DNA from 3 places in the Priestia sp. 53B2 genome. Region 2 is predicted to be linked to each of the others. Evidence: riboswitches for the same ligand, from Rfam matches in the RefSeq annotation. Region 2 holds a riboswitch; each other region holds the start of a gene.
What was found. A riboswitch is a leader RNA that binds a small molecule or an ion and turns the genes downstream of it on or off. The one in region 2 is predicted to bind S-adenosylmethionine.

Region 1 (8,332 bases), on a different contig from region 2:
TGAATGTGCTTGGTGGCACTTCTCCGTTACGAAGCATTTCACGTACCTTTGTTCCAGATAGAATCATATGATCTTCCTTGCTGTGAGGGCATGTTTTCGTTGATGCCATCGCTTCACACTTCTTGCAATAGAAGCTGTGTTCAAAGAATAAAGGTGTAATTCCTAATTCATCTGCTGTAAAGTTACTGAAGATTTTTTGTGCGTCATATGTTCCATAGTAGTCACCAACACCAGCGTGGTCACGGCCTACAATGAAATGTGTGCATCCAAAGTTTTTTCGAACCATTGCATGGAAAATAGCTTCTCTAGGTCCAGCATAGCGCATCGCAGCAGGGAAAACTGCTAAAGCTACACGATCGCTAGGATAATAGTTCTCTAAAAGCACTTCATAACTTTCCATACGGATATCTGCTGGGATATCATCTGACTTTGTTTCTCCTACAAGTGGATTTAAAAACAGGCCGTCTACAATTTCTAATGCCGTTTTTTGAATATATTCGTGCGCACGGTGAACAGGGTTACGAGTTTGGAATCCAACAACCGTTTTCCAACCGCGTTCTTCAAATACTGCTCTTGTTTCAGTTGGATCTAGATAATATTTTTCAAAACGCGTTTTAGGTGTACGTTCTACAAGTACGATTGGACCTGCTACATATACATTTGGGCGTTCCATCATTTTTTTCACGCCAGGATGGGCAAGTTCTGCTGTGCGGTACACATTTTCCGCTTCTTTTTCTTTATTTGGCGTATATACTTCAGAAACTTCTAAAACACCGTACGTTACGCCGTTTTGAACAAGCTTTACTTTGTCGCCAATGTTTAATTCTTTAGCTTGCTCTTCTGTTACAGGAAGAGTGATAGGAATACTCCATACTGTTCCATCTGCTAAACGCATATTTTCAACAACTGATTGATAATCTTTTTCTCCTAAAAATCCTGTAATTGGGCTGTAGGCACCAATTCCAATTAGTTCTAAATCACTTAGAGCCATGTTATCTACTTCGATTTCTTTTGTTAGTGAAGTGTAGTCATATGTTGGTTGATATAAATTAATTAATTCTCCACCGTGTGCTTGAATTGTTGTCATTTTGTAAAATCCTCCTTAAATAATTAACACAATATAATAAAAAGCACTTGAATCACGCAGTCATTTTTTCTTTTTCCGACTGCAAGCTTGCTCTTTTTCTTCTAGTCGTTCTAGCTAAGCTTAGAACACCTGCTGTGGCAATGCAGCCGCTAGCTAGCACCACAAATGAATATAAGTCGCTTTCAAGTACTAGTTTCACAAGAACATATGAGATTACGAGTGAAAATACAGGGGATACCACCCAAACCTTTAACATTTGAATGACCACTTCGCGCTGTTCTTTCGTAAATCCCGTTTTCGCTGCTCCTATTCCAATAATAGAAGACGTCGTGACCTGTGTAAGCGGTACTGGCAAACCAAAAAGTGAAGCTGCTGTAACAAGAGAAGCACCAGTACCCGAGATAATGCACCCTTCTCCTACAGAATAGCGAGTAATTTTTTTCCCGTTTGTTTCAATAACTCGGCCTCCTAGTAAAAGAGCTCCGAGCGCCACAGCCAATCCTCCTGATATGACACCCGTTGTGGCATCCATTAATCCAGCTCCTACTAGAGGACCGACAGCATTTGCCACGTTATTCATTCCAGCTGAGAAGGCTTCAAAGAATCCCGTGGCTATAACTAAAATCGTTAAAACTCTTTTCCACTTTCCCTCTGCTTCTTTTTTATGCGCTCTGCGTTTTATCACTTTTCCAATAAAAAAAGCAATGACAAATGAAACCAGCGGAACAATAATCCAAAAAGACATGACAACTAAAAGTTTTTCCACATACAGAGATTGATAAGCTACTCCTACTCCAACAACTGAACCAACCGTTACTTCACTTGTTGATAGAGGGATACCAATTAAATTCGCGAAAAAGAGTGACAGCGTTGCAGCAGCCAGAATGATAATAACTAATTCTACTGACAGCAATTTTTCAGGTATGATACCTGAACTGATGGTTTTCACCACCTCGCCGCCTCCGATAATGGCTCCGAGCACAATACCTACAGCACAGATGAACAGGGCTACTCTTCGCTTTTTAATCGCACCGGAGCCGTATGAAACGCCCATAGCTGCTGCTGCACCGCTTGCCCCAATATTCATTGCAAAAAAAAGCGCAATGATAAAGGCAACATATAAAAGCATCATTTATTCAGCTCTTTCGTATTTAAGATTCGTGTAATCCGCATTCAACTTTTTGTGTACCTGCCCATCTTCCTGAACGTAAATCGTCTACATTGTAGGCAGGTGCGGTACAGGGCTCACAGCCGATACTTGGGTAGCCTTGATCATGAAGTTTGTTATATGGTAAATCATGCTTATACACATAACGCCAAACTTCTTTCCAAGACCAATGAATTAACGGGCAGACTTTCACTTTCTTGAATTTCTCATCTTTATTAAAATAATTCGTGTTGGCACGAGATTCAGACTGCTCGCGTCTCAAACCAGAAATCCACGCATCATAAGGAGCAAGAGATTCCCTTAACGGGATGATTTTTCGAATTTGACAGCATAGGTTAGGCTGACTCTTCCAAAGCTCATCTCCATGTTTCTCAGCTTGTTCTGCAAGCGTTAAATCCGGTTTTTTTATATGAATACGCAAGTCAGGAAAGCGTTCTTTAATTGCATCAATCACTTCATATGTTTCTTTAAAATGAACGCCCGTATCTAAAAAGACGATTTCAGCATCTTTTTTCACTTTTGAAATTAAATCAATTAACACGATCCCTTCGATACCAAAGCTTGATGCATAAATAATTGAATCTCCGTAGGTATCATACGCCCACTGCAATGCTGAAAGGGCTCCTTTTGTTTCATCTTCACTGTCGAACTCTGGAAATATATCACTCCAGTTTTCATACGTATATAGGTCTGCCATTTTCTTCACTCCAATTCTTATTTATCCGCGTTATCCAATAAAAAAAGACGGTTTTACCCACTAGAATTGGATAAAACCGCCTCTAGTGTGTCTAGTCAGCGAAACTATTTAATTCTTACTTTGCTTTGACGTGCTCAAAGATTTGTTTTAAGTCGGGGGTTACAGTCATTGATGTCCCTCCTTAACTTATCGCTTGCGCTATATCAAAATAAAAAGTCTTCCATATTGAAAGACTGGGTAGGCAATAAATTTTCGCCTTATCTTTCAAAATGATACACACTTTGCTGGAATTAGCACCTTGCTAAGCAGGTTGCCGGGGTTCAGCGGGCCAGATCCCTCCACCACTCTTGATAAGCATTTTTTAAAAATTTTAGCATATTTAGAATATTTGTCAACATTAAAAATCATATATCCGATAAGAAAACTATACTTTAAATTCACAGAAATATCTATACTTTTATTTAAAACAACATATGTAAATTTAAACCAAATGTGAACATACCAGTTTATAAAACGCTTTCTTTTTCCCCAACTTTTTATATTCTCTTGTTAAATAAAACACAAAACCTCTCTATAAAATTAATAAGGGATTTATAAGCTGTACGGATAATTCACCCACATTAGCACACATTACAGATAACACTGACTGACAGATAGGAGCTATATAAGATGGAGAGACAACCCTTTCAATTAGACGATACAATTAAAAATAATGTGCGAACATATTTACAGCAGATTTCAACTGAAGCCTCTAATTTAATTAAACATTTAGACACGAGTGATCATTGTATCCTATGTGATTTTGAGGAGATGAGAAGGTTATTTCAAGATGTTCAAGCTACGGCCGCCTCTTATTACTTGCGTCATTACTTATCGCCTTATACATTTGAATATGCTGCTCTGTCCTTAGCTATTCATAACCTTTCTGAGAAACGTCACGGCGCTTTAATTGTCATTGAACGGGAACAAAATGTAGACTCTCTTATTCAAAAAGGAATGCCTATTCAAGCTCCTGTCAGCGCTACGCTAGTTGAGACACTGTTCTATCCAGGGACACCCTTACATGACGGAGCCGTCCTAATTAGAAATAATCAGCTTATTTCAGCTGCTAATGTTTTACCTCTCTCGTCTATTATTTTAACGAACAAAAAATTGGGAACACGTCATCGTGCAGCCATTGGAATGTCGGAAAAATCGGATGCATTAATTTTAGTTGTATCTGAAGAAACAGGCAAAATTTCGTTTGCTCTTGAGGGAAGCCTCTACCCTATTCACTCCAGCAAAAATATGATTTAAGAGCCCTTTCCTGATAAGCAGCCCTATCTTGACTTCTATATCCTTTCTCTTTAATATATTTCATAGTTTTTACATACTATAGATACGGGTGATGCATATGACAATTTTAAAATTTGAACATGTAGGCGTTCAAGTAAAGGATATAGAAGAATCTATTGAGTTCTATACACAAAAAGTGGGATTAGAGCTCATCGAAACACTACCACATACCGATCCGTCTTTGAAGCTAGCTTTTCTAGGTTTAGAAGGCAATGTAATCGTAGAGTTAATTCAAGGGTATAACTCAAGCTTACCTAACGAAGGTAAAGTTCATCATTTTGCGCTGGCAGTAGACGGAATTGAAGAGGAGTTTGAGCGTTTAAAATCAGCAGGCGTTTCATTTGTGGAAGAAAACATTGTAACTTTGCCAAATGGAGCAAGATACTTATTTTTCTACGGTCCAGACAAAGAATGGATTGAATATTACGAAGTAAAAAGATAAAGATATCTTATACCTTCAGTGAAAAATGGTCATACTGTGGCTATGACTAATCACTGGAGGTTTTTTTATGATGGAATGGCTATTATTTCGACTTTTTCGTCGTTCTATTTTAGTGCGCCTTCTTTTTATTATCGGCTGCCTTGTTCTGCTTTTTGGCATGCTGATACATTTACTAGAGCCGCAAACGTTTGGGAATGTGTTTGAAGGAATTTGGTGGGTTATTATTACAATCTCTACTATAGGGTACGGTGATTTTGCTCCGACCACTACGATTGGAAGGTTAGCTGCAATTATTTTAGTCCTGATCGGAACGGGGTTTATTACTACTTATTTTGTCACGCTTTCTAAAATTGCTGTTTCCGCTGAGAGCGCTTATTTGGAAGGGAATTTAAAATTTTATGGAAAAGATCACTTCATCGTTGTTGGGTGGAATGAGCGCGCCAAACTCGTGTTAGAGTCTTATCGCGATGCATTTCATAAAGAAGACATTGTTCTTATCGACGACTCTCTGACTAAAAACCCCATGATTTGTGATCGCGTTCATTTTATTAAAGGAAGTCCCTCTCACTATGAAGTATTAGAACTTGCCAACGCTCGGTACGCAAAAAAAGTGCTGATTACTGCCGATCAGCATAAGACAGAAGAATATGCAGACATGAATACTATTGTTACGTTAGTGGCTCTGCAAGGATTGAACCCTTCTATTTACAGCATCGTTGAACTGTTAACAAAAAAGCATATTCAAAATGCACAAAATTTGGGGGTGAATGAAATGATTAAAACAAACGAGTTGATTAGTCAAGTCATGTACGAGCATATTTTTGTGAAAAAATTAGAGAGTTTAAAAAAAGAATAGTTCCTTCAATTACTGAAGCAGCTCATCTTCTGCCTCTCTAATTAGCTCTTCTCCTAAGCTGATATACTTTTCTGGAAATGAAGCGTCTGCGTCTTGGGGTTCTGCAAACTGATTAAATGAAGCACTCACATTTCCATTGTGAACATCGTCATCTAGACCAATTTGATATTTATGTGAAAGTAAAAATGGCGTGCCAATCTGTACGGTTGTTCCTTTAGAATCCAGTTCTCCATTCGTAGCTGTAAACGGGATACGTAAAAACTGATAGCCGACTTCATCATTCATCTTATAGTCGAATGAACCATTGTCATAATCCCAATTCCCTCCAATGTTATACCCAAGCGGCTTAAGCGTTTTTTCTAATTCGTAAAGCTTGAATAATGTGCCCTCTAATCTTGAAGATAATTCAATCATGTTATCCCTCCTCTGTTTTAACATGTCCTTTTTCCAGCTTTTTATCCTTTATCTCAAAAGCAAAAAAGAGGTTGAGACATAACTAAATGAATCCAACCTAAATGCGAACAAACTGGATAAAGTAGCTCGTATAAATCGCTTGTGACACCGCAGTTGATGTCCGTGCAAGGCTTCGCTTTCCGCGGACGGGCGCTGAGCCTCCTCGTCGCTTGCGCTTTTCCCGCAGGAGTCTTCGCCTTGCCCTCCAATCAACTGCTAGAAGGACCTAAACAGATGAAACTATATTCACCATAACAAAAAAACGAACCATTAATCAAACATGTTGATTAATGGTTCGTTTTTCACTTGGGCTAAAATACTTTTGTACCGCCCTCTTTTTACTTATTTCAAACGCTTTTCTAATTCTGCTTTTTTCTCTTCAAAACCAGGTTTTCCAAGAAGAGCAAACATATTTACTTTGTATGCTTCTACTCCCGGCTGATCGAATGGGTTTACGCCTAATAAATAGCCGCTGATTGCACATGCTTTTTCGAAGAAATATACAACATATCCGAACGTATACTCATCTAGCGCAGGAATGTTCACAACTAAGTTTGGAACACCTCCATCTGTGTGAGCAAGCATTGTACCTTGGAAGGCTTTTTTATTTACAAAGTCAACTGTTTCACCAGCTAAGTAATTTAATCCATCTAAGTCCGCTGCATCTTCTTCAATTGTTAGCTCATGACGAGAATCTTGAACTTGTACAATTGTTTCAAAAATATCACGACGACCTTCTTGTACATATTGACCTAAAGAATGAAGATCCGTTGAGAAGTTAGCAGATGAAGGGTAAATACCTTTTTGGTCTTTTCCTTCACTTTCGCCAAATAGCTGTTTCCACCATTCAGCAAAGTATTGAAGAGCTGGCTCATAGTTAATCAGCATTTCAATTGTTTTTCCTTTATTATAAAGAACATTACGAGCTACAGCATATTGATAAGCTGGGTTCTCTTCTAGCTCTGATGACGAGAATGCTTCTTGAGCATCAGCTGCCCCTTTCATCATTTGTTCGATATCAAGACCCGCAGCGGCAATTGGTAATAAGCCAACCGCTGTTAATACTGAATAACGGCCGCCTACATCATCTGGAATAACAAATGTTTCATAGCCTTCTTCGTCCGCTAATGTTTTTAATGCGCCACGCGCTTTATCTGTTGTTGCATAAATACGCTTGCGTGCTTCTTCTTTGCCATATTTCTCTTCTAATAATTTACGGAAGATACGGAAAGCAATCGCCGGTTCTGTTGTTGTACCAGATTTTGAAATAACATTAATAGAGAAATCTTTATCTTGTAAAACATCCATTAAGTCTTTCATGTATGTTGAGCTGATGTTGTTACCAGCAAAAATAACTTGCGGAGTTTTACGCTGTTCTTTTGATAATGTGTTATAGAATGAATGCTGAAGCATTTCAATAGCAGCACGAGCACCTAAGTAAGATCCTCCAATACCGATAACAATTAATACATCTGAATCAGATTTAATTTTTTCTGCACTTTTTTGAATGCGTGCAAATTCTTCTTCGTCATACTCCGTAGGAAGGTCGACCCATCCTAAAAAGTCGTTTCCAGCACCTGTTTTCTCATGAATTGAATGGTGAGCTACTTTCACGGCATCACGTAAGTATGTAAGTTCATGTTCACCAAAAAATGATAACGCGTTTGAATAATCAAAACGAACATGTGTCATAGTCTGTTCCTCCATTAAAATATCTTTATTTTTCACTTTATCGAAACTGTTAGCTGAATTCAAGTGAATCCACTTACAATTTGACACAATCATTATAGTTTGTTGAAACTGCAATCATTGTATGTACCCTTTTATTTAACGATAAATTCAGTTATGAAGTCAACTAATGTTCTCTGATTACAGGACGTAATTCATGCACGATTACGCAAATAATAAGCAAATAAAAAACGACTAAAGAGTGGTCTTCAATCGTTTTTTATTTGCTTATCGGGTGGTGCAATATAGTTCATTTCACCTATCTTCACATATTGTCTCGGTTTATAAGAGGCTTTTAAAAGGGAAGAGTCTATTGATATGGAATTTTCAGCTTGGTTTTTAGAAGTGAGTAGCATCCTGTTTTCTTCTTTCATTTCCAAGTGATTATTCAGCACAAATCCGCTCATACATAATGCGGTAAAAATAAGAAAACTGATGGCTATTTGTTTCCTATACATTTCCATCACCTCACTCTTAGAGTGACAATTTCGAGTGATTTTTATACGTCCAAAAAAATTTTTTTATGTTTTTTTTATGGATTTTGTGACGAGTTTCTATTTATTTAA
Region 2 (8,332 bases):
ATCCATTTAACTTTGTTTTTATGGGTGACAGCAGAGGTGACGGACCAAACGATAATTGTTTCACGATGAGCGGTGAATTTGAGCTTGTATTAAAAAAGGCGGTGGAATTGGACCCGCTGTTTATTATTCATGGGGGAGACACCGTCTATACAGGGAAAAAAGAGTACTTGGAGCACTTTGTTAAGGTTGTTGAAAAAATCGCACCAAACATTCCTATGTTTGTATGCGTAGGGAATCATGATGAACTGTACCTTGATGAAAGCAATCTCGAAAACTTCAGAGCTACTATCGGAAAAGTACACTGAATCATTGATATTCCTATCTTCAACTTCCGGTGCATCGCATTAAATAATGTCATCAGTCCCAAGAATAAAATATATGGATTTACAGATAAAGAGCTTAATTATTTAGAGCAGCAGCTAGAGGATGCTCCTCGTAATACCGTTGTAGCCATGCATGCGCAGCCAAATATTGGCCGGTGGTCAAACCTTGAAGGGTTTCCTGTAACGACTCCTCAAAGTCAGCAATTTTTTGACTTGCACCGCGTGAAAAAAGTGCTCGTTAGCCACGTGCATGCATATGACGAACAGTTTATTAGAAAAAATAGAAACGGGACGTTTACGCTTGGAAGAGGCACTGATTTTGTATTGTCAGGAGGCGCCGGTGCTCCCCTTGATTTTGAGCTGCCTTTAATTTTAAATAATTATAATTTTACGGAGTTTTTTGTAAGCAGATACGACATTTTAGGTCCTCTTCTTTGGAAGGATTTTGGACGACCTCGAAGAAATTGTTTGTAAAAACAAGAAAGTAGAAAGCTAGGTTTAGCCAAAAGCGTGCCCGTGATTCACAGCCAGACTTTTGGAAGATTATGCATAATGTTTAAAGAAACCTTGTAGCAGAAGGCTAAGTCAAACGTTATAATAGATAATGAATGATGATATATTCTCTATATTTGTCATATATTTGTATTACATATGTAATTAAAGAAAAACATTCACTTGATATACTGTTTAATGACTTAACTTTATCTTAAAATTTACAGTGAAATGCCTGTTTATAAAGGCTTAGAACATACACAGCAAATGGAGGAGCAATCATGGCAAACGAAAAGATGCAAGAAGGACTTGATCGTTTTATCAAGGAGGATTTAAATGACCTTTTAGGTAGACTGTTCCCCTTAATGGATCGGGAGTGTGCCGAAGAAAAAAGAAAGCTTATTGAAACGGCGGTAGAGTACATTTATTCTTCAGGCTATCACCAAGGAGCAAAAGATTTAATCGAAACACATCGAAAAGATGATTACAAATTGTTAAGGCAAAAATTAGCGTCAACGCCTCCTGAAAACTAATTTTTTTGAAATTTCTTTTGACAACATAAATGTAAGGTGTTAAGATGACTCTACATTCAAAATATTATAAATAATTAAAACTCTTATTGAGAGAGGCGGAGGGACTGGCCCTGTGAAGCCCGGCAACCATTTAACATTCTTGTTGAAAAGGTGCTACATCCTGCAAAGCGTACAGCTTTGGAAAATAAGAGAGGATTTCATAGATACTATGCCTCTCTATTCGTGATAGAGAGGCTTTTTATTTTATGTGAATATGTTTTGAATGAACAATTTTATAAAAATGCATCAGGTGCTGTGTAACGAATATACGCAGCTTAAAAGGGAAGACCGGTGAAAAGCCGGCGCGGTCCCGCCACTGTAATGGGGAGCAACTTATTAACCACTGTTTCATGTTGAAATGGGAAGGGATAGGAAGCGATGAACCTAAGTCAGGAGACCTGCCTGTTGTATGCACTTAAGCTCTACGGGATATAGAGAGGAGTGAGGAATACGTGTTGGGAAAAACAGGCTATCTCAACTTTAGTTAAGTATGCGTATCATCTCTCTTTTCATTTCGAAAAGAGAGATTTTTTAGTTTATCGATAAAAAAATATACAGGGAGTGGAAAAAATGAGCAGTGTAAAAAGTTCAAACTTAGGTTATCCAAGAATTGGTGAAAAACGAGAATGGAAAAAAGCGCTTGAGCAGTTTTGGGCAGGAAAGCTAGAGAAAGATATCTTTCTGCAGGAAATTGAAGCTCTTCGTCTAGCACATCTAAAAAAACAGCGTGATGCAGGAATTGAATTAATTCCAGTCGGTGATTTTAGCTTATACGATCATGTGTTAGATACAGCCGCTATGTTTGGTCTAGTGCCAAAGCGCTTTGATTATGACGGAGGACCAGTATCGCTTGAAACGTATTTTGACATCGCGCGAGGAACAAAAGGTGCGGTAGCCTCTACGATGACAAAATGGTTTAACACAAATTATCACTACATCGTACCAGAGCTTGAGGAATGTACGCCGTCCCTTGTAGAAAATCGCCCGCTTCAATTTTACAAAGAAGCAAAACAGAAGCTGAATATTGAAGGCAAGCCTGTGATTTTAGGTCCAGTAACATTTGTGAAGCTGTCAAAAGGATATAAAAAAAGTGAGTTTAAAGAAGTAGTTGAACAATTTGTTCCTCTTTATGTGACTATCTTAGCGGAGCTGCAAGCGGAAGGAGTAGAGTGGGTACAAATAGATGAGCCGGTTTTAGCTACAACGCTATCAAAAGAAGACCTCGCACTGTACAAAGAAGTCTATCAAGCTTTGAAAAAAGCGGCACCGAATGTAAAAGTCATTTTGCAAACGTATTTTGACAGCGTTGATTATTACCAAGAAGTTGTTTCTCTTCCCGTTCATGGAATTGGTTTAGACTTTGTGCATGACCGAGGAGAAAATCTCACGGCGCTTAATCAATATGGGTTTCCGACTGATAAAGTGCTGGCAGCAGGAGTGATTGACGGACGAAACATTTGGCGTGAGAATCTGGATGAACAGCTTTTAACAATCAGTGAAATTGAAGAAGCTGTATCAAAAGACCGTTTGATTCTGCAGCCTTCATCAAGTCTACTACATGTTCCTGTTACGGTGAAAAATGAAGAAACCATTGAGCCAGTGTTAAAAAATGCGCTCTCTTTTGCAGATGAAAAGCTAAAGGAAATTGCGCTGTTAACAAAAGCGGTGCAGCAAGGAAAAGAAAAAATAGAAGAAGAAATAAACGTAAGCAAACAGGCAATTCAAGCATTAAATGGATCATCTTTTCGAAATCATCAAGACGTACAAAAAGAGCTGAAGCAGCTGCACAGCTATAAAGCAGAGCGTCAAGCGCCGTTTGACGTACGTCAACGCGTTCAGCAAGAAGCTTTTCAACTGCCGCTTCTTCCAACGACAACAATTGGAAGCTTTCCGCAAACAAAAGAAGTGCGAAAAGAGCGTCTAAAATGGCGTAAAGGCGAGTTAAGCGATGAAGCATATGAAGCGTACATTAACGAGGAAATAAAAAAATGGATTAAAATTCAAGAAGACATCGGCTTAGATGTCCTTGTGCACGGAGAGTTTGAGCGTACGGACATGGTCGAATACTTCGGTGAGAAATTAGGAGGCTTTCAGTTTACGAAGTTTGGCTGGGTACAATCTTACGGTTCTCGCTGCGTGAAGCCGCCGCTTATTTACGGAGATGTATCGTACGAGCAGGCGATGACGATCAAAGAAACGGTCTACGCACAGTCTCTAACAAATAAGCCGGTCAAAGGAATGCTGACGGGGCCGATTACGATTTTAAACTGGTCGTTTGTGCGTGATGATATCCCGCGCTACGACGTGGCAAATCAAATCGCGCTTGCTCTTAGAAAAGAAGTAGAAGCACTTGAAAGTCAGGGCATTTCAATGATCCAAGTAGATGAACCGGCGCTTCGTGAAGGATTGCCGTTAAAACGAGAAAACTGGGACAGCTACTTAAATGCTGCGGTGTATGCGTTCAAGCTAGCCACGGTATCGGTGCAAAACGAGACGCAAATTCACACGCATATGTGCTATTCAGAATTCGAAGAGATTATTGATGCGATCAAAGCGCTTGATGCCGACGTGATTTCTATTGAAACATCTAAAAGCCACGGTGAATTAATTTATGCATTTGAAAAACATACGTACAATCAAGGAATCGGACTTGGCGTATATGATATCCACAGCCCGCGCGTACCGAAGCTTGAAGAGCTTCAGCGAAACATTGACCGCGCTCTGCAGGTACTTGATCCTGCATTATTTTGGATTAATCCCGACTGCGGCCTTAAAACAAGAGGAATCAGCGAGACGGTTGAAGCTTTAAAAGTGATGGTTGAGTCTGCAAAACAAACCAGACAAAATTTATTACAAAACGTTTAATGATAAGAAATTAAAGACTAAGCAGTGTAACCGCTACACTGCTTGGTCTTATGGGATTTTAAAAGGCCAAAAATATCCATTGACACTTCCCCTACATTTTTGTATCTTTTTAAAGGTGTTTTTAAAATCAGGGAGGTACAACATGAGTAACAACAGTACGCAGCACGTTAAAATTGTAACAGCGGATCCATCAGCGCTAGGTCTATTTGGACTTGCCATGGTGACACTTGTTGCATCGTTTCAAAAGCTTGGGGTAACCGATGGTGTTTCATTGGTATTGCCATGGGCGATTTTTTTAGGCGGAATAGGGCAGTTAATCGCGTCTATGCAAGATTTCAAACATAATAATACCTTCGGCGCAACTGCTTTTGGTGCCTTCGGGTTATTTTGGCTAGGTGTAGCTATGACATGGCTTATTCAGCTTGGAGCATTTGGAGAAGCGCTCGCAAAAGAAGCGGATCCGAAGCAGCTCGCATTTGCTTTTGTCGGCTACTTGATTTTCAGCGTTTTTATGACAGTTGGAGCAATGGGCACTCATAAAGTATTATTTATTATTTTTGTGTTAATTGATTTCTTATTCATTGGATTATCGCTAAGTACATTTGATGTGGCATATGAATACACACATTTATTAGCAGCAGTATCGGAGCTATTGATTGCTCTGTTTTCATTCTATGGATCTGCAGCGGCCGTATTAAATACTCACTACGGTCGAGTTGTGCTTCCGGTGGGCAAGCCATTTGGTGCATTTATTAAATAATCAAGACGTTAATTAAAAAGCGAAGTAGGATTGAATTCTGTATGATGCAGAGGTCAATCCTTTTTTGTTTGGGCGTTTTTATATATAGTAGAAAGAGATAGTTATATGTAATAGAAGCTTTTAGAGAAAAAAGAGAAATACATAATGAGAGGAAACGTTTCAATGATTATAAGAAAAGTGGATGAAAAAGATTTAAACCAATTAATTACGTTAGAAAACAAAGGCTTTACACCTGAAGAAGCTGCCTCAAAAGATGCATTTATTACGCGGATCAACACCATTCCTGATACGTTTATCATCGCCGAAGAAAATGAAGAAATAATCGGATATGTGAACGGTCCCGTCATTTCAGCTCCGTTTATCACGGATGATTTGTTTGAAAAAACGATTTCGAACCCTGAGACAGGCGGTCATCAAAGTATTTTAGGGATTGTCGTAAATCCTAAGCATCATCACAAAGGAATTGCGAGTAAGCTGCTAAGAGAGTTTGAAAAACAAGCGCGCAACAAACTGCGCTTAACGGTTACTTTAACATGTAAAGAAGAATTGATTCCTTTTTACGAAAAAAACGGATATGTGAACCAAGGAGTAGCGGAGTCTCAGCATGCAGGCGTGCAGTGGTTTAATATGAGTAAGAAGCTTTAATGTTACTACTCTGAATCGCTTGTTACACCGCTAATGATTTCCGTGCAAGGCTTCGCTTTCCGCGGGCGGCCGCTGAGTCTCCTCGTCGCTTGCGCTCCTGCGGGGTCTCACCTGTTCCGCTTTTCCCCGCAGGAGTCTTCGCCTTGCCCTCCAATCATTAGCTAGAAGCACCTACATACACGAAACCTACGTTCACCATACCCATAAAAAAATTAGCACGAGGTGAATTCTTAATCAAACTCGTTCGCATTGTCCTTCAACTAACCTACTTTTGTTCCAACCTCTATTTCAGTTATGTAAAAGACTCTACTTTGTCAAACATATTTGACAGTAACAAGGAAGATAATATAAGATATGGATGTAAAAAGTTTTTTACATTTTAGAGATGAGTGATGAATGGTGGAAAATCGAATTAAAGAACTGCGTAAAATCAAACGGATGTCTCAAGACGAACTGGCAAAAGTATGCGGCGTATCGAGACAAACGATTAATGCAATTGAAAACAATAAGTATGATCCAAGCTTAACGCTAGCTTTTCAGCTGGCTGAGGAGCTGGGAGCAACAGTAGATGAGCTGTTTTTATTTAGAAAATCATGATTTAGGTAAAGAGTAGAAGGTAATCTGAAGCAAAGAGCTTACTAGTAGGCGTTTTGACACTTCTGTCTTATAAGCGAACAATACATAAATAAGTATAAGATTAATAATACTTTTATCACTTCATATAAAAAAGATTTACAGAGCAACGGTGGTGAAATGAATGAAAAATCGAGCTGCCGAAGTAGCTCTTACAAGTACGGGCATGGTACTGTTGGTGGTAACGTTAATACTTCCTGTTCCGGGATTAATCTATAGTCTGCTTGTAGGAGGCAGCATTCTATTAAAGGGCTGCGGAACAGGAGGGATAAAACGATGTATCACCTGAATGCAGCATGGTGTAGAAAAGGAGGTTCCTTTTGAAAAAAGAACGATTATTATAGGCGCACTTTTATTTATCGTAGTATTTTACTTTACATACACAGGGAAAACCTATCAGTTAAAAGATGTCATAAAAGTAGACGAAGCAAACGTTACGCGTATTGAAATAGATACGGACGGAGGAAAACGTGTAGTAGACGATAAAAAGAATATGAAAGAGATCGTACACTCTTTGTCAAAAGTAGACGTGAAAAAAAGCAAGGAACGAGATCCAAAGTATGATCAGGCTTACTGGGTAAAAATCGTTGAAAACGGAAAAGATGCGTATGGTTTAACGATTTACGATGATGATTACATAAAAGCATTTAACTTTGAAGATAAAAAACAGGCTACGTATAAGATTGTTAAGGATCAAAAAATAGATGTTAAAAAGCTGTTTTCAACTAAATAAACCTGAAAAGTACCATAAGTTTTTTCAAGCCTACTAAAAAAGACAGCCTGCGCTGTCTCTTTTTTTCACAAAAATAGATTGAAAATTTTGACTATTTTAAGCAGAATTAATCCTTGCCTATATAATTAATAAATGATTGGATTAGGTCAATATCAGGGTTAACCAATAGTGCTGGAAGAAGGCCGAATGTTAATAATACAAGAACGTTTGCTCCAATAAAGATACGAAGTGCTTTTTTGATTTTCATGATATTTCCTCCCTTTTTTATATTTTCGTATAAAAAGAGAAAAAAATCAATAGAAATGTGACGAAATTGTGAACTTTTTGTCTGAGAGTCCCTGATAGATTATAAAAATTCCCTCTCTATACTAGATAAAGAGGGGATATAGCAAGTCATAAAATATGTAGAAACATTAAAAGTACATGCGCAGATTCCCGATGAAACGATAAAGAAAATAGCATGAAAAACCAATTAAGATACATCCTGCCGCAATAGAAACCCATTTAATATAAAGCTGATTCAGCACTTTTCTAGTTCCGGAGACAATCGTCATTAAGCCTAGGTCATGAATTAAAATCCCTGTTAATATTCCAGCGGCAATCAGCAGGAAATGAAAAGAATGAGAGGATTGAAGCGAATTGGTCAGCACCGTTCCAAACACGCTGAGCCAAAAAATGAGATTGCTAGGAGAAATCGCAACAAAGATCCCGTTCACATAAGAAGATGCAAACGACTTTTTTACGTGTTCTCCAGGAGCCGTTATGTCATGGTCGGCATGTCTAATGCTGTCATAGCCAATATAAAGTAAAAAAAGCGCTCCTATAAGCCACATGATAAGTTGGATAAAAGGAGCAGATAAAAAAGAAGCCAATCCAGAATAAAGAAGCACAATTAGTAATAAATCAACTGTCATTCCTCCGAGTCCAACAACCCATCCGTGAAGAAACCCGTTTTTTAAACCTTGCTTTGTCATTTCAATCGTCACCGTGCCAACGGGAAGGGCAATTGAAAGACCGAGCAGTACATTTGTTAAAAATAACGTCACCAAAAACAAAACCTCTTTCAATCTCGTATCTACTATCGTTTTCCGTTTAAGTGGTCTTTCATTATATAAAAATATGTAATAAAATTCAATATTATGTATAAAAAAACATATGATGAATATAAGAGGAGGAAAAAAGTAAATGAAATTAATTTGTGAATCGTTGGAAAAAGAAGACTATACGCAAGAACTTCCAGAGGTGAACTTTACACATCCTTTGATTCAACAAAAGGTACGTGAACTCAAAAGCGGCTTGCCTTATTCTT
Region 3 (8,332 bases), on a different contig from region 2:
AAGAATATCAAAAGGCAATAGAAGACGAGTTTATGGTTCGGTTTCACATGGGATGTCAAATTTCGCAGAACGAACGCATCTCTGAACAACAGAATGCTATCAATAAGCTAATCAGTTCTCATCCAGAGGCTATAGAGAAGTTTTTAGGGATTTATAATTACTCAAACGAGCCCGATGCTTTAGAAAAAGAACTCACACGAATTATGCAGTCAATCTAGCAATAATTTTGAAATTGACCTAAGAGTTTTCAAGAATTAGCAATGAGGGGAAGGTAAACCGAGGGCAGGAAGGGATATATCGAAAAAAAAGATTTTATTCTGTTACGATTAGTACATTTTATCTAAAACATACTCAATATAAAAAGCCACTTGTTTCATACAAGTGGCTCTTTGTTACGTTGAATATATTAAATTATTCCCAACATTATTAGAGAAGTTTATGAATCTGCAAAGAATGGTGTTAGCTAATAATAGTCAGATAGAAATGGAAGAGAAATAACAGCAAGAAATAGCAAGAGCAAATGTGTATGTGTGTAATTTATAGGATGGTATATACACACATAATAATGAAGATAGCCAATACATAAAGTTCCACCATGTAAATATAGTACTTTCTCATTATTTCATATAATAAGTAACTAGCTCGTAGCAACGTTCTCTAGTCATTTCGTGTAAAATACGAGCTTCTTCAGCATAAGCTAAAGTTCCTCCTCCAGCTTCTTTCAACTCTTTTTGAGAAGCAGCATCTCTATCTTTAATCCATTGACGTTGTTTGATTTTTAGATCATTCATTTCTGATGCAGGTAATTGGGTTTTTAATTCACCATAGATATCGTTTAACACCTGATCCCACATTTGATAATTGGCTCCAGAAGCTTGTCTTCTGTCACCATCAATCTGATCATTAACTGGCTGTACTTCACTAGCTCTCGTTTGCTCTAGTAAATCTAAATAATAAGCTTTTTTGCTATTAGTTATTGTTGTAGCTGGACTATTTGTTGATGGAGTGCTTGTAGTTGGACCAGTCTTTGATACAGTAGTAATAGGCCCATTTTTAGCTATATCAGTTAAGTATAATTGATTATTGATAAGCACGGCTGTGTACATCCAATTGTATTTATTTGTTTTTTGAGATCCATCTGGTTGTATAACAGATACGGTCTCTACAGTTTGTATTTTATAAAGAGGCCCATCAGAAGAGTTACCTGCTTTCGTAAAATTCACTACAGAATAATCTATCCAGTTCTCTTTAATACCCTTCTTATATAAATTGCTTACTAATGATTGTTGGTCACTATATAACGAACCTTTTAAAACATGCGCAACGTTACTGAACTGGCCTGTATTAATCGCAGCTGTTAGTCCATTTATGTAGTCAGCCATTACTAAAGCTGCTGTATCTTTAGTAACAAAAGCGTCATCGGAGACTATATTTGAATTAGTTGAGTTTTGCTGATTACTATTTTTGTGAACAGCACTCGCATGATCGCTACCTTTTATAGTTGAAGGTTCTCCAGTATTATTTTCTGTAGCGCTATTACTATCTTGATTCGCTTTATTAGCACTATTATCACTGGTCTCCTGGCTACTAACCTCCCCAGTTTCCCCTGATTTTGAATCAACCTTTTCTTCTTGTTGACAGCCAGAAACCAGTAAAGAAGTTACCGTAATTAATAAAAAAACACCTTTTTTATACATAGCTGTTCTCCCCTCTAAAAGTTGTTAATTTTGTGTGTATTTTACCAATATTAAAAGATAGTATAACAACGTTTTATTCCTTAATAATGATATTATTTAATAGTGAAATATTATAAACTTTTCGAAACAGTTTATTAATAATTAATTCGTAAAAAACAGTCTCAAAGTAAGAAACTGTCATCTTATCCCTTATGCCAGAGCAAGAATACTTTATAAATAGGAATTAGTTTTTAATCTTCCCATAGCTCATTCATCAGGTCTTCAATTTCTTTTTCTCTTTTCTTAGTTTCTTGCCTATCAACCGTCACTTTATTTCCTGTAATGTAAACAACATCTCCAACTTGTGTATCCTCAGGAAAGATATCTTTTGGATAATCTTTTGTTATGCCTTCAATTTCAACAACAGCAAATCCCTCTTCAAACCGATCAATAATACCTTTTATCTTTTTCATAATTACCTCGATTTTTTAACAGAATAAGATGTTCCATCGCCCGTGATAATAATCGTACCACTTTGGTCTGTTCGGAGAATACTTGCTTTAGAATTTTTTAGTAAGTTCACAACCTGAGAAGTAGGGTGTCCATAACTATTTTTACCCACGCTAATGACTGCATACTTAGGCTTTACAGCGTCTAAGAAGTTTTTACTTGTAGACGTTTTGGCTCCATGATGGCCTACTTTAAGTACATCTGCACGTAGTGTTTTCTTCGCCTTAATCATGTCTGATTCTGCTTTTGTTTCAGCATCACTTGTAAATAAAAATGTATTCTTCTTATAAGCCATGTGTACAACAGCACTCCAGTCATTTAAATCACTGTTGGCATAGGTTTTGGTAGGCCCTACAATTTGAGCATTTACATCTTTAACAGGTAGCTTTACGCCTGCTTGTGCCGTTTTAATCGTTAATTTTTTCTTTTTCACAGCATTTAAAAAGTCTTTGTAAGCTTGCGTGTTATTACTTACTTTTGGTGCATAAACATTTTCTACTTTGAATGCATTAATGACTTCATCTAACCCACCAATGTGATCAGCATCAGGATGAGTAGAAATTAATACTTCTATATCATCGACTTTTTGTTTCTTTAAATAACTTACAACTGCATTTCCTTTACCTTTGTTTCCACCATCAATAACAATGTCCTCACCATTGGGAGCTTTAATATAGATACTATCTCCTTGACCAACATCAATGTAATGTACTTTCATGGTTTTAGGCGTTGCAGCGTATGAGGAAGCTGGAGCTGCAGAAATTCCTATTCCTATAGCTAGCGAAGAAACAATCTTGATAACACGACTTTTCATTGTTTTATCCCCTTTTATAAATGTATTTTCATATGTAGTGTTCTTTTATAGCAAAATTAATTTTACTACACGAAACCATACGTTAATATAAAATAGATTGAATATTTTTACTTATAAAGGTGTAAAAAGTCATGTTATATATGAGAATTAGTAGTAAAATGGAGGTAAATAGTAATGAAATGTACTATTTTAGGAATTTTAGTAGATTGACATTTTAAAATGACCTTATCTTTTTATCTCTAAGATACAGAAACATTAGTTTCAAACAGTCATTCTTAGCTTTTTTTTATATTGAGACCGAAACTCAGAACAAAGAGTTGTTTGCCTTTCTCAAATGATTGCACTAATAGATGATAAGGAATCAACGATGGTCAAATAGAGAGAGAGGGGTAGTGGTGATGGAAAAGTAGCAAGAAACGCATTTATGCATTTGATGTATACCTAGGCAGGCACAGTGAACCGCAGGACAACTATAATTTAACTTATTTTAGAAGTCCTATAAAAGGAGGAATGCACATGGAAAAAGAGCTCATATTTAAGCCTTATATGTTGCTATTTGAAATTGAAATAACAATAGTAAGTATCATCGAACACGAGATGATTACACAATATGGACCATTATGGCGACAACTTTTTTTTGTTAAGTGTGGAACTGACCTATATGACAATCTCCCATTACTATTCAGATTGAACCCCCTTCAAACTATCTTCACTGATCATGAATTACATGACTTATGTATATTAACAGATATTAAAAATACTCTAGTACAACTTTTACCCATTTCTCAAGATGACGTGAATCACCTTATTAGTGTCTTGCAGCACTTAAACCAGAAGAAAACTCTCTTATTATTTATCTAATTATATTCAGTAATGGGTTATTAAGAAGATCTTGTACCTAATAGAGGAACAAGTTTTTCAATGTGAGCGTATCGAATTAGAACGTGTGATATAGGAAGAATGGATATCCATTCTTCCTTTTTCCGTTTATAAGATTCGCCTGTTTATCGTATTTCAACACATCTAGAATGCTGCTTATATAAAATTAAGAAACAAATCTCCCTTTTTAGTTAACTCCCCAGACATCTTGAGCAATTTTAATTATGTGACTAATTTTATTCCATTGTTCCTCTTCTGTTAACACATTTCCTTCTTCTGTACTTGCAAAGCCACATTGAGGACTCAGCGACAAGTTTTCTAGAGGAATATATTCGCTTGCTTCTTTAATTCTTCGCTTAATAATCTCAGCATCTTCTAATGTAGGAAACTTAGATGTTACTAATCCTAATACAACGCTTTGATTATTACGTGTAAAGCTTTTTAATGGTTCAAAATCTCCTGAACGGTTATCATCATATTCAAGGAAAAGCCCATCTACATGTAAGTTAGCAAAGATTGCATCGGATATAGTATCGTATCCACCACTTGTGATATACGTAGATCTAAAATTTCCGCGACAAATATGCATAGTAATGAGCATATCTTCAGGCTTTTTAGAAATAGCATCATTTAAGCAACTTACTCGCGTATCAATAATGTCCTTTACGTTCATACCAAGCTTCTCAACAACCGCATTGATACGTTCTTCAGAGACAAAATCAATCCAGGAAGTATCATCTAATTGTAGGTAACGGCAGCCTGCATCATAAAAAGCTTGAATGGCTTTTTGATAAGCAGCTACAGTATCATGATAAAATTGATCTCTGTTCCCCTTGTAATATGTATCTTCTTGAACTCGAGTAAATAACATATTTGGACTTGGGATAGAGAATTTAGCAACTTGGCTTCCATCACCATACTGTTCGACAGCTTTTTTTAAGAACGTGAAGTGTTCCAGCATATAATGTTGATTGAAGTCTACTTTACCTACTACCTTAATCGCTTTATTTTTTGTTTTTGCGCCTTTGAATTGGCTAATATATTCTGTCTCAAACTCCTCTACGCCTTCTAATCCTGATAAGAAGTCCAAATGCCACCATGAGCGTCTAAATTCACCATCAGTGATGGATTTAAGCCCCACCTCAATTTGTTTCTGGACAAGTTTTTCAATTTCTTTGTCCTCTATAGATTTTAAATCGGCCTTATTGATTCTTGCATTCGCATACGCTTCTCTTGCTTCTTTAAGGGGAGCTGTTCTTAAAAAGCTGCCTACGTGATCAGCTTTAAATGGAGCTTTCACTAATGTCTTTGTCATGGTTTTGTTTCCTTCTTTCTTTTCAAAATAAAAAACCTCTTCTTACAAATAAGAAGAGGTTAATAATCGTTATGAGCGCTCTTCTTATCTTCAAGCAAATTGCTACTGGAATTGGCACAGTACTTTAACAGTCTGTTGCCGAGGCTTCCAAGGGCCAGTCCCTCCACCTCTCGAGATAAGAATATTCAATTTAATTAAAATTTAATTAACTAGAAAAAAGGTTACACCTGTTTTCTTAGCTTGTCAACAAAATTTTGAAAAATCAGAAACAACACACCTCTTATTCCATTACTTACTCATTACCTAATGCAGTAAGGGTTCTTCTTTATTTTTTGTTTGGACAGGCAAGCTTACTGCAGTAGTTACATAGTATCTAAAGAATTACGACTCCACTACTTAATCAGTATCTAGTTCAGTAACGTTACTGCGTTAATACAAGCTGTATACGCCTAGTGAAGCCCTTCGTGGAATCTGTAAGGGAGCTGAGCCGAAGAGGCGAAGGGGGCGACCGGATGTGTTGAGCCGAAACAATTCATACCTGAAAGGCAAAAAATTAAAAAGAATGAAAGAAGGTACCAACATGAGAAAAACACAAAGGTTTTCTTTTCGAAAGATCTTTCCTTTAATCCTCAAATCATCTCTTACGAGACCTCGTCCTTTCAGGGCTTATTCCTTTGTTCCTTTTAGTCCACTCGCCATGCTTGACCCCACTATTCTAACCATAGGAGGTATTATCTTAGGAATTGCCATCATCGAACGAATATTAGAGAGATGGGGTGTTATTGATCTTGTGGATCAGTTTGGAAAAATCATGCGATTTATCCTGCCTGTCACCTTCTATAGCGCCTTAATTTACTTTTTTGCGACTTTTATATTCTAAGGAGGAATGTGTATGTTTGAGAAACTAAAATTGCGTGGTCAATTGATTAAAGCGTTTCGTACGGCAGAGATTTATCGCGTGGTGAAACATGGAGACCGAACCTCTTATCTCTTTCCTAAAATTCATCAGATTGATCACCATCATACGTACACTCGGTACGCTTTTTCTTTATTGAATGGCATTGATCCTGAGCTTTTACACAAAAAAAAATGGGCCTTACGACAAGTATTAGGCAGCAACATTGAGATAAATGGCAGCTTAAAGAATTTTAGCATTACCGTTCATCACAAAAACTTACCTAAGATGCTCAATTATAGGTATGAAGTCGTTCATCCTCATATTGAGAAAATGGAGCTTCCTGTATGCATTGGTCAAGATATTTATGGAAACCCCGTTTCATGGGATTTTGCGGATTTGGAAACCTTACTGATTTCTGGCGAAATTGGAGCTGGAAAAAGCAGTCTGATGCGGGTCATCCTCACAACATGGGTGAAATATGCCTCTCCTGAAGACTTGCGTTTGGTGTTAGTAGATTTGAAACGAGCTGATTTAGGGCTTTTTCATGGCATTGAACATGTGGATGCGCTTTGTTTTGAGGCAAAGGACATGAGAAAACCTTTTGCCTTATTACGAGCTGAAATGTACAGAAGAGGCGATTTATTGTTAGAGCATGGCGTAACACATATAAGCAGGCTTCCATTTAAGCTGCCTCGTATCGTTGTGGTAATTGATGAAATGTCCATAGTGAAGAGAGAGACGGATCTTGTGGAGATGATTCAACAGTTTGCCAGCCAAGGCCGTGCTCTAGGTGTTCATACGATTATTGCCATGCAGCGTCCTGATGCTGATTTATTGAATTCAGCACTCAAAGCAAACTTACGGGTTCGGATCTCTGGAAGACAGGCCGATGCGATAAATGCGAAAGTTGCCGGAGTCATCGGTGCCGAAGAAATCGATGCTGCAGCCAGGGGGCGCATGAAAATTAAGATTGATGAGGTCAAAGAGTTTCAAGCCTTTTTCTTAGATGAAGGTGCTTGTAAGGAAATACTCTCTTCTTATAAAACGCTTGTGAAAGATCCCGAACCAGAACTCGAAGTTACATCACAATCCATCTTTGGTTTATTAGAGAAGGAGGAGCAGCGATGAGTTTCCATTTATCTCAACGTGATAAAGACATCATAGCGTTTATCAATCAATTTAGAGCCGTGGATCGAGACTCATTAGTTGACCTGTTCTTTAAACAGCTTAAATCGCCCGTAAATGCGTGTAATAGTGTGATGGTACGTTTATATCGGTTAGGACTCATTGAACGCACCCAGCAGTATTCTCCTACGGTCTACTTACCTGTAGATGCCAAAATTAAAAAGAACTCTCAAAAAATATTACATTTCCTTTCTATCTTGGATGTCTATAAACAAATGTGTACGTATAGCACACCTAAACAGGTCATTGTCGAAGATAAGCCCACCGGACGAAAAGGAGGGATTGAACCGGATCTGTTTTGTATTTTTAAAGGGTCTCCTTTTTGGATTGAAATACAACGCAATCAGTATACTGAGCAGAAAATGCAAGCGAAGATTAACCTCTATGAAGAGTTTTTCTTTTCGGATGAATGGAAGGCATTGCATTGGCAGCCAGAGGGTCGATCGTCCATTTTCCCTTCAGTCATGTTGATTACACCTGTTCGGTATGCGGTGTCTTCAGAACATATCCGCATTTTACAGGTAGCAAGCATTCATGAATTAATGGAGAAGTATAAAAGTTCTGGGAAACACCAAAAAGAAGGAAGACCAAGAACCCCAGCGTCGTCTGGTGGAATTAAAATTAATCTTACGTAATGACGGACAACATAAAAAGCTGCCTCAACACAGGGAATGAGACAGCTTTCTTACTTTCACACTCGTTGAGATGTGAAAATTATAAAAACTAAATAATAACAAATTCATTGCGAAAATTCTATATTTTTCATTTAATATTTAAAAAACAAAAAGAATATTAGACCTTTATAGGCGTATTTTATGACAAAATATACGCATTACAAGATGTACAACTAACACTTCCACATGCTTACTGGTGTTATATAAATAGATACCTAACTAGAGTAGGACAAATGAAAAGCACTCCAAAAGAGAGGGAAGTCTTCATGAAATGTGCACTATACACAAAGATAATGGTCATTAATAAAAGGCATTACGCTGTATTAATGGCTACTATAATATGATGTTTTTCTCACTATCCATATCCGATATATGACTTCG

Region 1: another riboswitch for S-adenosylmethionine. It lies ahead of ACN6NE_RS09205 (phosphoadenylyl-sulfate reductase); the one in region 2 lies ahead of metE (5-methyltetrahydropteroyltriglutamate--homocysteine S-methyltransferase).
Region 3: another riboswitch for S-adenosylmethionine. It lies ahead of ACN6NE_RS29795 (5-methyltetrahydropteroyltriglutamate--homocysteine S-methyltransferase); the one in region 2 lies ahead of metE (5-methyltetrahydropteroyltriglutamate--homocysteine S-methyltransferase).

Annotation. Positions count from the first base shown of each region.
Region 1 covers NZ_JBLZXA010000009.1:6,224-14,555, forward strand. Annotated here, with positions in the region: gene sat (sulfate adenylyltransferase) at 1-1,087, opposite strand, end outside; gene ACN6NE_RS09200 (inorganic phosphate transporter) at 1,140-2,219, opposite strand; gene ACN6NE_RS09205 (phosphoadenylyl-sulfate reductase) at 2,239-2,952, opposite strand; SAM riboswitch class I at 3,207-3,309, opposite strand; gene cdaS (sporulation-specific diadenylate cyclase CdaS) at 3,622-4,248, shown strand; gene ACN6NE_RS09215 (VOC family protein) at 4,346-4,729, shown strand; gene ACN6NE_RS09220 (potassium channel family protein) at 4,797-5,585, shown strand; gene ACN6NE_RS09225 (YugN-like family protein) at 5,595-5,999, opposite strand; gene ACN6NE_RS09230 (glucose-6-phosphate isomerase) at 6,381-7,730, opposite strand; gene ACN6NE_RS09235 (hypothetical protein) at 7,976-8,224, opposite strand.
Region 2 covers NZ_JBLZXA010000001.1:292,236-300,567, reverse strand. Annotated here, with positions in the region: gene ACN6NE_RS01830 (metallophosphoesterase) at 1-305, shown strand, start outside; gene ACN6NE_RS01825 (hypothetical protein) at 453-797, shown strand; gene ACN6NE_RS01820 (hypothetical protein) at 1,097-1,348, shown strand; SAM riboswitch class I at 1,429-1,539, shown strand; cobalamin riboswitch at 1,619-1,807, shown strand; gene metE (5-methyltetrahydropteroyltriglutamate--homocysteine S-methyltransferase) at 1,958-4,252, shown strand; gene ACN6NE_RS01810 (acetate uptake transporter) at 4,395-5,012, shown strand; gene ACN6NE_RS01805 (GNAT family N-acetyltransferase) at 5,157-5,657, shown strand; gene ACN6NE_RS01800 (hypothetical protein) at 5,680-5,811, opposite strand; gene ACN6NE_RS01795 (helix-turn-helix transcriptional regulator) at 6,054-6,254, shown strand; gene ACN6NE_RS01790 (hypothetical protein) at 6,415-6,579, shown strand; gene ACN6NE_RS01785 (DUF5301 domain-containing protein) at 6,580-7,023, shown strand; gene ACN6NE_RS01780 (hypothetical protein) at 7,130-7,270, opposite strand; gene ACN6NE_RS01775 (LysE family translocator) at 7,437-8,069, opposite strand; partial or broken gene ACN6NE_RS01770 (transglutaminase-like domain-containing protein) at 8,209-8,332, shown strand, end outside.
Region 3 covers NZ_JBLZXA010000038.1:135,965-144,296, forward strand. Annotated here, with positions in the region: gene ACN6NE_RS29770 (NAD(P)/FAD-dependent oxidoreductase) at 1-218, shown strand, start outside; gene ACN6NE_RS29775 (lysozyme inhibitor LprI family protein) at 618-1,697, opposite strand; gene ACN6NE_RS29780 (DUF3006 domain-containing protein) at 1,928-2,149, opposite strand; gene ACN6NE_RS29785 (ComEC/Rec2 family competence protein) at 2,152-3,000, opposite strand; gene ACN6NE_RS29790 (hypothetical protein) at 3,517-3,861, shown strand; gene ACN6NE_RS29795 (5-methyltetrahydropteroyltriglutamate--homocysteine S-methyltransferase) at 4,067-5,194, opposite strand; SAM riboswitch class I at 5,276-5,376, opposite strand; gene ACN6NE_RS29800 (hypothetical protein) at 5,709-6,074, shown strand; gene ACN6NE_RS29805 (FtsK/SpoIIIE domain-containing protein) at 6,087-7,220, shown strand; gene ACN6NE_RS29810 (hypothetical protein) at 7,217-7,912, shown strand; gene ACN6NE_RS29815 (MFS transporter) at 8,285-8,332, opposite strand, start outside.